Regions from separate parts of the Nocardia sp. NPDC024068 genome, predicted to be linked through region 4. Evidence: riboswitches for the same ligand, from Rfam matches in the RefSeq annotation. Region 4 holds a riboswitch; each other region holds the start of a gene.
What was found. A riboswitch is a leader RNA that binds a small molecule or an ion and turns the genes downstream of it on or off. The one in region 4 is predicted to bind cobalamin.
Positions count from the first base shown of each region.

Region 1: it holds a riboswitch for cobalamin, as region 4 does, so the genes downstream of both, AB0F41_RS29785 (CbtB-domain containing protein) here and AB0F41_RS24035 (ABC transporter substrate-binding protein) in region 4, are expected to answer to the same signal.
Region 2: it holds a riboswitch for cobalamin, as region 4 does, so the genes downstream of both, AB0F41_RS14865 (iron ABC transporter permease) here and AB0F41_RS24035 (ABC transporter substrate-binding protein) in region 4, are expected to answer to the same signal.
Region 3: it holds a riboswitch for cobalamin, as region 4 does, so the genes downstream of both, AB0F41_RS14430 (ABC transporter substrate-binding protein) here and AB0F41_RS24035 (ABC transporter substrate-binding protein) in region 4, are expected to answer to the same signal.

Region 1 is NZ_JBEZYU010000082.1:2,026-5,470, forward strand. It holds gene AB0F41_RS29765 (SRPBCC domain-containing protein) at 1-346, shown strand, start outside; gene AB0F41_RS29770 (OsmC family peroxiredoxin) at 403-846, shown strand; gene AB0F41_RS29775 (hypothetical protein) at 896-1,312, opposite strand; gene AB0F41_RS29780 (CbtA family protein) at 1,430-2,239, opposite strand; gene AB0F41_RS29785 (CbtB-domain containing protein) at 2,230-2,424, opposite strand; cobalamin riboswitch at 2,459-2,601, opposite strand; gene mhuD (mycobilin-forming heme oxygenase MhuD) at 2,681-2,995, opposite strand; gene AB0F41_RS29795 (alpha/beta hydrolase) at 3,130-3,445, shown strand, end outside.
Region 2 is NZ_JBEZYU010000014.1:96,112-99,556, forward strand. It holds gene AB0F41_RS14855 (ABC transporter substrate-binding protein) at 1-848, opposite strand, end outside; gene AB0F41_RS14860 (ABC transporter ATP-binding protein) at 855-1,625, opposite strand; gene AB0F41_RS14865 (iron ABC transporter permease) at 1,625-2,683, opposite strand; cobalamin riboswitch at 2,791-3,007, opposite strand; gene AB0F41_RS14870 (DUF4143 domain-containing protein) at 3,061-3,445, opposite strand, start outside.
Region 3 is NZ_JBEZYU010000014.1:18,829-22,273, forward strand. It holds gene AB0F41_RS14415 (VOC family protein) at 1-394, shown strand, start outside; gene AB0F41_RS14420 (hypothetical protein) at 391-690, shown strand; gene AB0F41_RS14425 (helix-hairpin-helix domain-containing protein) at 815-1,009, opposite strand; adenosylcobalamin (AdoCbl) riboswitch at 1,156-1,305, shown strand; gene AB0F41_RS14430 (ABC transporter substrate-binding protein) at 1,307-2,335, shown strand; gene AB0F41_RS14435 (iron ABC transporter permease) at 2,332-3,369, shown strand; gene AB0F41_RS14440 (ABC transporter ATP-binding protein) at 3,369-3,445, shown strand, end outside.
Region 4 is NZ_JBEZYU010000042.1:30,736-34,180, forward strand. It holds gene AB0F41_RS24025 (metalloregulator ArsR/SmtB family transcription factor) at 34-408, shown strand; gene AB0F41_RS24030 (glycosyltransferase family 9 protein) at 377-1,357, opposite strand; cobalamin riboswitch at 1,663-1,785, shown strand; gene AB0F41_RS24035 (ABC transporter substrate-binding protein) at 1,886-3,409, shown strand.

The DNA.
Region 1 (3,445 bases), on a different contig from region 4:
GGGATTCGATATCTGGTTCGCGGAGCCGTCGTCGGTGCGGATGCGGGCGGAGGTGAACGAGCCGTTCTATTTCGAAACCCGCCACGAGGGGACCATTCGCCCCCACTACGGTCGCTTCCTACATCTGGAACCGGGTCGGCTGGTCGAAATGACCTGGGTGACCGGCGAAGGCGGAACCGAGGGCGCGGAAACCGTGGTCCGGGTCGAGTTCGTCAAGCAGCCGCGGGGTATCAGGTTGCGGTTGCGGCACAGCGGGTTTGCCGGCGAAGCGGCCCGGAACCGGCACCACGACGCCTGGCCGGCGGTGCTGGCCCGGCTCGACGAACGAACAACCGCCACGGTGTGACAGGTGCGAGTAGGTTCGGAACGGACGCGAAATCAATAGTCTTCGAAAGGATCGTGATGCCCACACGTACCGCGCGCACCGCCTGGACCGGCGGCCTGCAGGACGGCTCCGGCCAGGTCGACCTGGTCAGCTCCGGAGTCGGCAAGTACGAGGTGTCTTTCCCCAAACGGTCGGCCGAGGACGCCGACGGCACGACCAGCCCGGAGGAACTCATCGCGGCGGCGCATTCGTCCTGCTACGCGATGGCGCTGTCGAATGAGATCGCCAACGCCGGGGGCACCCCGCAGAGTCTCGACGTCTCCGCGGCGGTCACCCTCGGCCCGGATCCGGCCGGTGGTTTCCGGATCAGCCGGATCGCGCTCACCGTCCGCGGCCGGGTGTCCGGGCTCGACGAAGCCGGTTTCGCGACGGCCGCCGCGGCCGCCAAAGCCGGTTGCCCGGTGAGCAAGGCGCTGACCGGTGTGGGCGATATAACGCTCGACGCCGCGCTGGAATCCTGAGCGGATCCCGGGCTCCCGCGTCGTGTGTGGAGCCCGGGCAGGCCGCCCTTCACGCCGCGGAGCCGAACCAGGCCCGCGCCGCGGGCGTATACATCGCGGGGACAGCGATCAATACCGCGAGGATATGCCCGATACGGATGATCGCCACCAGCACGGCGGCCCAGGTGACCGCCGACAGGTCGATGCCGTCGGCGGCGAGCGCGGAGAGCGGTTCGATGACCAGCGAGACGAGTCCGATCACCCCGATACCGCCGGTGAGCGCGAGACGCGCCCACCGGCCGCCACGCAACATTCGCCACGCGGCCACGGTCACCAGCCCGTATATGGCTGCGCGCAGCAGCCATACGGTGGTCATCGAGGCCACGGTGACATCGGATTCGCCGAGTAGTACCTCCGCGCTCCGTATCGCCGTCTCCGCCACGCCGAACCCCACCGCGGCCAGTAACGCCACAAAGGCTGTGGTCACGGCTGCAGGACGGTGCTGGGGGAGCCTACGGGCCTGCTGAACGCGGCTCCGGACCGCCGGGCGGGTATCGGTGGAATCCATACCGCCGACACTGCCCTCGGCGAACCGGTGCCGGAATCACCCCGCCGTAGCGACCGGTTCGGGTACCCGGGTACTACTCCGTTCCAGCCATTCGGTGATGACCGCGAAAACGAGTCCGATACTCAGCCAGAGGGTGGTGGACACCGCCAGCGACGCGGTGCGGAACTCCCACAGCAGGCTCGCCGGGAAATCCGTCCCCACTTCGTTCACTCCGGGCAACAGGATGTATCCCAGCGTCACCACCAGCACGAACGCCGCGACGCCGACGACGAGCCGGAGTGAACCGAGCTGCGCACGCAGCAGGTTCCAGACGAAAACCGCCGCCGCGACGGCTACGAGACCCAGGACCACCGCAGCCACCCAGAGCAGCGTGCGGTCGTTGATCGTTTCGGGGTCGCCCACCGCCGGCGGATTGGCCGGGTACTTGAAGAACGGCACTATCACCACCGCGAGCCAACCGGCCACGCCGAGCCCGAGAACCAGTCGCGGCCCCGGAATCGAGGTGAATCGGCGGGCGTAGTGCGCCGCGGTCGCGACGATCGCACCGAAGGCCATTCCGGCCAGCGCGTTCGCCAGGAACTGCCCGAACTTCTGCCACGGCCTGCTGACCACGGCCTCGTCCTCGCCGTGGCTGTGCCCGCCTCCGGCCGCTTCGCCGTGGCTGTGCCCGGCCTCGGCTCCGTGGGACTCCTCCGCCGGTGCGGCCGCCGCCTCTTCGATGGCGATCGCCGCGTCCACCTTGGGTTCGCCGATGAAATTACCGACGATCCCGGCCAGCAGACCGGCGATCAGACCGGCGAGAAGCCCACGGATCAGCAGGGTGCCGAATGATCCGGTCAGTGGCACGGCACACCGAGCAGATGTCGTCCGTCGTGCATCAGCTCATGCATGAACATCCCGCTGCGCGAGATGGCGCCCTGATCGAAACCGACCAGGTACAGCGTGAGCAATGCCAGCAGAACGACACCGACGGTGACGAGTACGGTCGCCAGTGTGTCGGCGCCCCGGGACGGGGCGTGGGCGATGGCCATAATGGTTCCTCCTCATCCGGATGCTCGCGTCCGGTCGCGGGTTTCGCGAAGATGCCGGTGTCTGGCTCCGCCCACCCCGCAGGGGAATGGGCTTACAGTGGCGCGACCGCTCCGGGTTCCCACCGGATTACCGCCTCACCTTCGCTTACCCTCGGAACTTTGACACCATCGGGCCTGGTCGTCAATATCCCGTCGGCGAAACAGCACCGGTCACGGCACCCGCGGGTGCCGTGACCGGTGTATTCGCCATGCGAAATCAGGAAGCGGGCTTACCCGCCACGTCCAGAACCACCTCGAACTCGAGCAGGGAAGCGCCGGTGGCCACCGGCTTGTTCTGCTGCCCGGCGTGGGCTTCCTTGGCCGGCCCGTCCCGCCACGCGGCGAACGACTCCTCGGAATCCCACTGGGTGACCACGAAATACCGGTTCTCCCCGGCGGTCGGCCGCAGCAGCTGGAAGCCGAGGAACCCGGGCGAGTTCTCGACAGCGTGCGCGCGGTGGGCGAACCGCTTCTCCAGCTCGGGGCCCGCGCCCTCGGGGATCTCGATCGCATTGATCTTCACAACAGCCATGGGTCCATAGTGCCCCGCCTCCGGCGGGACGGGGACGGGGCCCTGCCGACCTCGGGCACTCGCTCCTCCGCTCGGTCGCCGCCGACCCGGGTGGGCCCGCTCGTGAACGCGGCAATCCGAATTAGACTCGGCCGATGCTGCACGACGAGGGCGGGGCCGGCACCCCCATACTGCTCCTGCACGGTCTGATGGGTAGTGCCCGAACCTGGGTTGACCAGGTCGAATGGCTGCGCGGCTACGGCCGGGTGTACACCTTCGACGCCGCCGGGCACGGCCGTCCCGCGCCCGCCGAACCGGGCACCGATGCCTTCGTGGCCGATCTGGCCGCCGCGACCGCCGGGATCACCGAGCCGATGGTGGTCATCGGTCATTCGATGGGCGGCCTGCACGGGTGGGTTTTCGCCGCCACATGCCCGGAGCGGGTGCGGGCGCTGGTGGTGGAGGATATGG
Region 2 (3,445 bases), on a different contig from region 4:
CCGCGCACCGAATTCTGCGGACCCGCGCCGTAATCGACGATCACGATCACCTGCGGATCCCGCTGCGCGGCCGCCTCCCAGGATGTGGTGGTCCAGGAGTTGTTCAGATCGTCGAAGATATTGCTGCCGCCCGCTTCCCGGATGATCTGGGAGGGGGCGGCGGTGCGGCCCGAGGTGAACGGTTCGGGAGTGGCGCTGTCGAACAGGAAGACCCGCGCCGGATCCCGCCCTGCGGAGGCGCCCGCCGCCGCCTGCGCAACCTGATCCCGGTACCCGGCGACGAGTTCGTCGGCTCTCGCCCGGACACCGAAGATCTCGCCGAGGTTGGTGAGGTCGGTGTACAGCGCGTCGAGCGGTTCCATCACACCGCGGCGGTCTGTTCCGGGTTGCCGGCAGGCTTCGGTCAGCTGATAGGGGACCGCACCGATCGAGCGCACCCAGTCGGGAGTGAGGCCGGTCGACTCCTTGAAACCGTAGTTCCACCCGGCGAAGACGAAATCGGGTTCGGCTGCCTGGACCACCTCGCGGGTGAACGCGTCACCCAGCGACGGCGTGCGTTCGAATTCGTCCTTCCATGGGGAGGTGGCGATATCGCGGTCCTTGCCGGGATAACTGCCGTAGCCCACCAGCCGGTCGGCGAGACCGAGGGCGAACATCATCTCGGTGATACCGGTGTCGTTGGTGACCACCCGCTCGGGAACACCGTCGACGGTGAGCGGGGCGCCGCAGTTGGTCACCGTCACCGGATCGCCGGACGCCGCGGCGGCCGGTTCCTGGAGTTCGGCGCCGCATGCCGCCGAGAAGAAGGCGGCGGCCGCCAGAACCATGGTGCCGATCGGCCGGGAAATACGCATCTAGCAGTCCTTTTCGTCGAAGATGACCTGCGGGACACCCAGCCGGGGATGGGTGACGATATGGCCGCCGATCGAGAACCAGCGGCCGATCACCTCCGCGGTGATCACCTCGTGCGGAGTACCGGAGCAGACGAGCCGGCCTCGGTGCAGGACGAAGAGCCGATCACAGTGCTGCGCGGCCAGATTGAGATCGTGCAGAGCCGCGATCACGGTGATACCCAGGCTCCGGGCCGCGGACAGGACACTGTACTGGTGCTGGACATCCAGGTGATTGGTCGGTTCGTCGAGGACCAGCACTCGCGGCTGCTGCGCCAGTGCCCGCGCGATCAGCACCCGCTGACGCTCGCCGCCGGACAGGGACAAAAAACCGCGGTCGGCGAGATGGGCGATATCCGCGGTCGCCATCGCCGCCGCGCAGATCTCGCGGTCCCGCCGGCGCGTACCGCGCAGCAGGGCGGTATGCGGCAGGCGGCCGGTCGCGACGATCTCGGCGGCGGTGAAATCGAAGGGTGTGGTCGCATCCTGGGTCAGTGCCGCCACCTGCCGGGCGTTCTCGCGCATACCGACCGCGGCGATATCGGTCCCGTCCACCAGGACCCGCCCGGCGGCCGGTGACAGCGCACGGTACAGGCAGCGCAGCAGCGTGGACTTACCGCTGCCGTTGGGGCCCACGATCCCCACGAACTGCCCGGATCCGGCGGCCAGCGTGACCGCCTCGACGATCGGCGTGCCGTCGATCTCGACCGTGACGTCCTCGTAGACGACTCGCATCAGTCCTGTCCCATCAGCGCGCCGCGCCGGCGCATCAGCAGTACGAACACCGGCACTCCGACCGCGGCCGTGATCGCGCCCAGCGGTAGCTCCTGCGGCGGGATCAGCGTGCGCGCCAGCAGATCTGCGGATACCAGGAACACGGCGCCCAGCAGCGGGGTGACGGCGATGAGCCGCCGGTGATCGGCGCCCACCAGCAGCCGCGCCACATGGGGCACCACCAGCCCGACGAATCCGACCGCTCCGCAGACCGCGACGAAACACCCCGTCATCGCGGCGGAGACCACGAAGAGCAGCAGCCGGAACCGGGAGGCGGAAAGACCCAGCGCGGCACTGACCTCGTCACCCATCGCGAGGGCATTCAATTGCCGGGCGCATACCGCGAGCACCGCCAGACCGAGCACCGCCACCACGGCGACCAGGGGCACCATCTGCCAGGTGGCGCCCGCCAGGCTGCCCAGCAGCCAGAACATCACCGACCGTGCGGCGTCGCCGTGCGGTGCCAGGAAAACCAGCACGGTGGTCGCGGCGGAGAAACCGTAGCCGACGGCTGTACCGGTGAGCACCAGTCGCAGCGGCACCAGCCCGGCCGCCGATCGGGCCATCAGATAGACGAGTACCGTGGCGCCGAGCGCCCCGGCGAACGCGGCGGTGGACAGGGCGTAGATGCCCAGCGCCCCGAAGACACCGAAGAGAACCACGGCAGTGGCGCCGACCGAGGCGCCCGAGGAGATCCCCAGCACGTACGGGTCGGCGAGGGCGTTGCGGACCATGGCCTGTACGAGCAGGCCCACGCCGCTGAGCCCGGCGCCGACGAGTGCCGCCAGCAGCACCCGGGGCAGCCGCGACTCGATCACGATCCGGTAGTTCGCGGTATCGGCGGCGGCGACCGTTCCGCCGGTGAGTTCGGCCCACAGGAAGCCGACTGTGGCACGCCACGGGATATGCGCGGTCCCCAGCGCCAGCGCCAGCGCGAGCACCGAGACCACCGCGAAGGCGAGGGCCAGCCCGGCGATCAGCGCGGCCGGGGGCGGCCGGTGCGATTCGAGCGCCCTCATCGGGCCGTATCCACCCGCTCCGTCCGGACGTCGTGCTGTGCAGACATGCGAGTACCGCGACCCATGACCTCGTCAACCGTTCCCTCGGAGTCGACCGAAGACCACACCGTCGGCGTGGTCACGCCGGCAGGTCTTCGGACTCGCGGACCCGGCGCCGGAGACTCCGGCGCCACCTACTGGCGGTCGCTTCCCGGGCGCGGGCCCAGTGCTGATGACCGCGGTCGTTTCCACATACCGCTGCGGGGCAGCTCCGGATTCACACCGGATTCCCTCTTACGAACCATCTGTCCAGGACAGGCGGTAACCGAGCGCCCGGACACCGTAGCATTCGCCCACGCCCGGCCCGGACGGTCATCGTGCTATCCGCAGAGCCGGGATCAGCCGGGCGGCGTCGTCCACAGTGCACTGATCGGGAGGCAGGAGAATTTCTCGCCGAACGGTAGCTGCTGGTCACCGCAATAGAGAACGTAGCCTGCGGCGAATCGGTCGCCCAGACGGCTTTCGAGGTGGCGCAGCCCCCGAAAGTCTTCGGCACGGACGGTTTCCGCTGCCTTGACCTCGATGCCGATCACCCGGCCCGCATTGTTCTCCAGAACCGCGTCGACTTCGTGGCCGTCACGGTCGCCGAGAACGAAAGTCTCGATCAGACCGCCGGTGGTGACATCGTTGCCGACTCCGGTCAGCAGGTACGTCGCGAGTCCGGAGGCGGTGAAAACCAGTTTGGGAGTGGAAACGGCACGATAGGTCGCATTCGCCGACCAT
Region 3 (3,445 bases), on a different contig from region 4:
CGCCGACCTCGATGCGGCCCGGCGTTTCTACGTCGACGGCCTGGGCTGGGAACCGCTGATGGACGTGCCGGGTGAGATCATCTTCTTTCAGATCGCGTCCGGACTCGTGCTGGGATTCTTCCTCGCGGAGAAATTCAACGCCGATATCGCCGACGGGTCCGATCGCGCGGCGGTCTCCGGGCTGACCCTCTCGCATAACGTCGGTGATCGCGACCAGGTACTGAGCACGGTGCAGGCCATGGTCGCCGCGGGCGGCACGATCCTCAAAACGCCGCGGGAGAGCGAATTCGGCGGGATCTTCAACGGTCACGTCGCCGACCCGAACGGGGTCGTCTGGGAGATCGCGCACAACCCGGGCTGGCGTATCGATCCGGACGGAAAGGTTGTGCTGTGACCGTGCGCGAACGACTGGGCATACCGGCCGTCGACACCACGCCGATCTACGGCGAACCGTTCGAAACGGCCGAGGGGGCGATCGTCATCACGGTCTCGCGCCGCAGCATCCTGAGCACCACCATGCGACCGGCCGGTGTCTTCGTCGTCCACGACGGCGCGGCGACCTGGGTTCCGGCCGTCGACGTGAACCGCATCGCCCTGCTGGGGGAGGTGATCGGACTGCTGGCGGCCGTGATCGGCAGCCTGGCCGTCCTGCGCCGCCCACCCTGGCCGGACCTGCGGATTCACCGCTGATCCGCTATACCGCTATCGCTGCTCTCGGAGGGTCAGCACAGATTTCCGCAGGCATTGCCGGGATGCGTCGATGATGGCGTCGAGGCCGGGCCGGAACGGTCCGGGTGCGGCAGTGTGGTGTCGATCAGGTCGCTTCTCCGCGGCGAGCGTCGTCGAGGAGCCGGATCGCCCGCGGACCCACACCGTGCAGGGCAAGCAGTTCCTCGAGCCTCGGCGGTAGGTCGGTGATCGACCGGTATCCGGCGTCGACCAACGCCCCGGTCGCCGGTCGGCCGATCTGCACGCCGTCGAACACCGGACCCCGATCCGCAGACGTCATACGGCGAAACCTACCCGAGGCGACCCCTGAGTGCGGATTGCGACGGCTCACCGTTGACCGAAGGCCTGCCCCGGCTGTTCACGGCGCATCGCCACGCGGACACTCTGAATCAACCGTCCAGTTCGGAGCTCGGTATCATCACCTGGTCCCATCCACTCCGGCAGCAATCATGAGTGGAAGTCCGGTGTGAATCCGGCGCGGTCCCGCCACTGTGATCGGCATCCTCGGATGCGGTAAGCCAGGTCGCTCAGCTGCCGGGCTCCGCTTTCGAGGCGTGTGACCTCGGGAAGGAACATCGTGTCCCGGAAAAATCCCGCCTCCCCGGCCCTCACGCGCCGGCTGGCCGCCGGAGCCCTATCCCTCGGAACGACGCTGACGCTGGTCGCGTGCGGTCAGGCGGTGCAGGACACCGATACCGCGTCCGCCGCGGGCGCGCATTTCGTGGACTCCGGCAACTGCGGTATCACCACCGAGTACGCGGGCGTTCCCGAACGTGCGGTCACCCTCACCTCCAATGCCACCGAGACGATGCTCGAACTCGGCCTCGCCGATCGGATGGTGGGCACCTCGTATCTGCGGGGCCGGGAGATCGCCCCCGCCTACACCGGCGACTACCAGCGGGTGCCGATCCTGTCCTCGGAACAGCCGACGATGGAACAGCTGATCGACAGCGAACCGGATTTCGTCTATTCGGGTTATCCGGACGGGTTCAGCGAGAAGACCGGCCATACCCGGCAGCAGCTCGGAGACCTCGGTATCAAAACCCACCTCAACAGCGAAGGCTGTGCGACCGGGCCGGTGCGGATCGACGATATCTTCGCCGAGATCACCACCATCGGCGCCATCTTCGGGGTGCCCGATCGCGCCGCCGCCTCGGTCGACGCACTGCGCGCCCGGCTGGACGCGGTGCGGGAGCGGGTGGGCGACCGCGAGCCGGTCCGGGTGTTCCTCTACGCCTCGGGCGCCGCCACCGCCGCGACCACCGGCGGCAACAGTATGGCCACCGCCCTCATCGAAGCGGCCGGCGGCGTGAACGTCTTCGCCGATGTGCCCGAGCGCTGGATGAACGTCTCCTGGGAGCAGGTCGCCGAACGGAAGCCGGATGTGATCGTCGTACGGGAAGAGGGGACCACACCGCAGTACAGGTCGCCCTCGGTCGAAACGAAGATCGGCGACCTGTCGCGGGTTCCGGTCATCGCCGACACCCCGGCCATCCGCAACCGGGCGTTCTCGACGATCACGCTCTCGCAGTTGCAGCCCGGACCGTATTCGATCGACGGTGTGGAGCATCTGGCGCGGCAGCTGCACCCCGACGCTTTCCGGTGACCGGCCGCCACGGCCGGGTCCGGCTACCGGCGGTACTCGCGGTGGCGACCGTGCTGCTGCTGGTGGTCGCCACCGCGGGAATTCTCATCGGGTCGGTGGGAATCGACGCGGCGACCGCATGGCGGATCATCGCCCATCGCCTCACCGGCCCGGCCCTGGTGACACCGGACTGGACGCGGTCGCAAGATCTGATCATCGCCGACACCCGGCTGCCACGGGTACTGCTCGCCGGTATCGTCGGCGCCGGGCTGGCGCTCGCGGGGACCACAATCCAGGCGGTCGTGCGTAACCCGCTGGCGGGCCCGGGGGTGCTGGGGGTGTCGTCCGGTGCCGCGGTCGGCGCGGTCGCGGTACTCCGCTTCGCGCCGGTCGGCCAGACGGTTGTGCTGCCCTTCGCGGCGTTCGCGGGCGCACTCGCGGCCATGATGCTGGTACTGCTGGTCGCCGGCGGGCGCGGCAGCGCGGAACCGGCCCGGCTGGTGCTCGCGGGGGTCGCGGTGTCGGCGGTGCTCAGCGCCCTGACCTCGCTGATGGTGCTCACGTCACCGGATCAGAGCCTCGCCACCCAGGTACTGCAGTGGACCCTCGGCGGGTTCGGCGGCGCGAGCTGGGATCGGCTGGTGGTACCGGCCGTGGTGCTCGGGCTGTCGTGCGTGGTGCTCGTGCCGATAGCCCGAGGTCTCAATGTGATGCTGGCAGGCGACGAGGGCGCCACCGCGCTCGGACTCGACGTGCGGCGCCTGCGCTTCGGGCTGATCGTGCTCTGTGCCGTGCTGACCGGCGCGCTGGTCGCGGTGAGCGGGGTGATCGGTTTCGTCGGCCTGATGATCCCGCATATCGCGCGCATGCTGGCCGGTTCCGATCACCGCCGGGTACTGCCGGTCGCCGTGGTGGTGGGCGCCGCGTTCGCCATCACCGCCGATCTGGCCGCGCGCACGGTCATGATCCCGCAGGAGATCCCGGTGGGGATCGTCACGGCGCTGGTCGGCGGCCCGTTCTTCGTCTGGCTGCTGCGCCGCACCGGGAGCCGGTGATGCTGAGCTTCGACCGGGTGACCGTACGCGCCGGAGCGACGACGCTCGTCGACGCGGTGAGTCTCGAGGTCGCGGC
Region 4 (3,445 bases):
GACCCGAGTGTGCCGGAAAGTGACACTTGTTGAGTGGTCGCTAACAGAGCTGCGCCGCTGATCGCCCTGGCAGACCCCACCAGGCGGGCGATTTTCGAAGCGTTGCCCTCGGGGCCGCGCTCGGTGGGGGAGCTGGCCCACCAGGTGGGGATAAGCAGTTCGGCGGTCTCCCAGCATCTGCGGGTACTACGAGAAGCACGGTTGGTGATGGTGCGACCGGTCGGCAACCGCCGCCTCTATTCGCTGGACCCCCGCGGGCTCGGTGATGCCCGCGATTATCTGGAGCAGTTCTGGCCCAGCGCCCTCGCCGCCTACAACGCGGCACTGAGTCAGGCCCGCGGAACGGAGCTGCGGCCGGAGCCCCGGAGGCCGGGGGTCAGCCCACCCGGCGATACGAGACGCCGGTAACGCTGGTGGCCTCGCCGCGCCGCTTGTGCAGCTGGCGGTCCAGGGCCGCGATGACCTCGGTCCCACCGATCTGCAGCAGGCCGGAATCGGGGGTGGTCGCTTCCCGGTCGCCGGTACGACCGGCCCACAGGACCTCGTGGCGGTTGCGCAGATGTCCCGGCGGGCCGCTCTCCTCCGGCGGGGTGGGCCCGAACAGCTGCACCGTGCGGGTCCCGAACGCGGTGGCCAGATGAGCGACCCCGGTATCACCGCACAGCACCACCGAGGCCTCGGCGACCGTGGCCGACAGTTCGATGAGGTTCTGTTGACCGGCCAGCACCCGGTGCCTCGACAGGCCCGCGCGGGCGGCGATGCCCAGCGCCTCGTCGCGATCGCATTCGTCGCCGGTGAGCACCACCTCGTGCCCGAGCACCAGTAGATGGCGGATCACGGCCGCGAACCGGTCGGCGGGCCAGCGCCGTGCGGCCGCGCCGGCGCCGATATGCACCACCACGCAGTCGCGATGGCTGGTGGTGGCCACCGGGGGGACCAGGCCGAGATTACGGCGGTCGGCGCCGATCCCGTCGAATTCGAGCAGATGACACCAGCGGTCGATCGGATGGCGATCGGCGAGCCAGTCGGGTCCGGGGATCTCCGGGAACGCCGGGTTCCGATAGGTGAGGATCCGCTCGGCGCCGGTTTTGGTGAGCTCGACGATGGCGGTGGCCTCCGCGCCGTGCAGATTGACGGCGAGCTTCGGCGGGGGACCGTCCCAGCGCAAGCCCTGCGGGTCGGCGATCGGCAGGATCTCGTCCACCGAGGCGATCACATCGACGATAGGGCGCAACCGGTGCGGAGTGGCGAGGACGAGATGGTCGTTGCGGCGCGCCCGTCGCAGCGCGCGCAGTGCCGGGACCGCAGTGAGCAGATCACCGAGACCGCGTGCCTGAAGCACGAGAACTACCGACACCCGACTCTCCTAGCCACCTGTTGCTCGTCGACCGCCCCCTCCCGAGCGGCCCCCGGGGGCCGGCCACGACGAGAGCACTCCCGCTTGAATAACTACCCCCGGTGATCAGGGGCAAACGTGGGCCGGTCGCGGTCTGGGTCACATGCCGGGGGTTCGCTTCATCGCCGGGATCGAGCGATGTCTTTCGCCGGGGATCTCCGGTCGCACCGCGCCGGCCGGGCTGTTTCCGGTGGTGGTGCCGTGTCGCCGGGAGGCCGTTCGATTGGATTGCCGCCCTATCGGATCGGGCTGCATGGTCTACCGGAAAGTCCTTCGGTAATGTCTGCGATGTCCGCGGGGAAGACCGGTGCGAAACCGGCGCTGTCCCGCAACTGTGAGGCCCGTACGCGGGCCGGAGCCAGATACCCGCGGATGAAGTATTGGAACGGTCATGATCACGTGGGTATTGGTCGATGCGCCGAACGCGCCGCTGTGCGGTGTGTTTCGCATGTCTGTCGCGTGCACGGCCCGACGCGACAGGAGTCCGATATGCCGACCCCACTGCTGTTGAGCCGGAGATCTTTCCTGGCCGGTAGCGCGGTCGCCGCCGCGGCGCTGGCCGCCGGATGCGGGAACGAGGCGAGCGCTCGCACCGATGTGTTCACCGCGGCGTTCCAGGGTTCCGGCGCCGGAGAAGGGATCGACCCCGGGGTGAACACCCTGTTCATCGACGAGGCGCGGATGAAGTCGGTCTACGACGGCCTCTTCGAATGCGACGAGACGATGGCCCCGATCCCGCGGCTGGCGGAATCGGGGGAGCCGAACGCGGACGGAACCCGGTGGCGGATCGCACTCCGTGACGCGCGATGGCACGACGGCAGGAAATTCACCTCCCGCGATGTGCTGTACACCCTGGGCCGGGTGCTCGGGCCCGCGCAGAAGCGTCCGTTCATCGCCGCGTCCTCGCTCGCCCAGGTCGATCTTCCGGGCTGCCGGGCCATCGACGACCGGACTGTCGAGATCGTGCTGAAAGAGCCGTCGTTCGAGTTCCTCATCGCGCTGTCGGTGTACGGAACCAAGATCGTGCAGGACGGCGCGGCCGATTTCACTCGTCCGGTGGGTACCGGCCCGTTCGTCTTCCGTTCCTTCGAGCCCGGCCGGCGGTTCGTCGCGACCGCCAACGAGCACTACTGGGACGGGAAGCCCGGGATCGGGGAACTGCGGATCGTGAGCGCCGAAGCCGATGCCCGGGTGAACGCGGTGCGCAGCGGGGAGATCGACTATGCCGACAACCTCACCCCGTCCGCTCATCGGACCCTGGCGGGCGGTAGCGATCTGGACCTGGTGTCGACGCCGAACAGCGGTATCTACTTCTTCGCCATGAAAACCGATCGGCCGCCGTTCGACAAGCCGGACGTGCGCCGGGCGGTGATGCGGATGTTCGACCGCCGGGAGCTGGTGAAGGTGGCCCTCGAGGGTCAGGGCGAGGTGTCCAACGATGTGTTCGGAAAGGGGAATCAGTACTACGCCGATCTCCCGCAGCACGAATACGACCCCGACGAGGCCGGCCGGCTGTTGCGCAGGGCGGGCGTCCGGGACCTGACCTTCGACCTGTTCACCGCGCCGGTGGTCTACGGATTCGTCGAGGCGGCCCGGCTGTTCGCCGACCAGGCGGCCGCCTGCGGGGCGCGGGTGAACGTGGTGCTCGGTTCCAAGGACAGCTACTACACCGATGCGCTGAAGACCGGGCATCTGACGATGGGCCAGTCCGGTCCATTGCCGATTCCCAACCATTTCGCGTCGCGATTGCTGACCACCTCGCCGCAGAACCGGACCAAGTGGTCCGACCCGGAGTTCGACCGGCTGTACACGGCCGCCCAGGCGACACCGGAAGTGGAGGACCGGGCGGCCATCTATCGCACGATGCACGAAATACTCTACGACCGAGGAGGTTTCGTGTTCTTCGGCACCACACCGTGGAACAGTGCGGCCCGCTCCGGCTACCAGGGGCTTCCCGCCGGGGTCCCGAATTCGCATGGCTGGGCACGGTTCGACAGGGTCACCGCGCGATGACGCCGCCCGTCCCGGACGCGCGCGACGCGGGTTTCG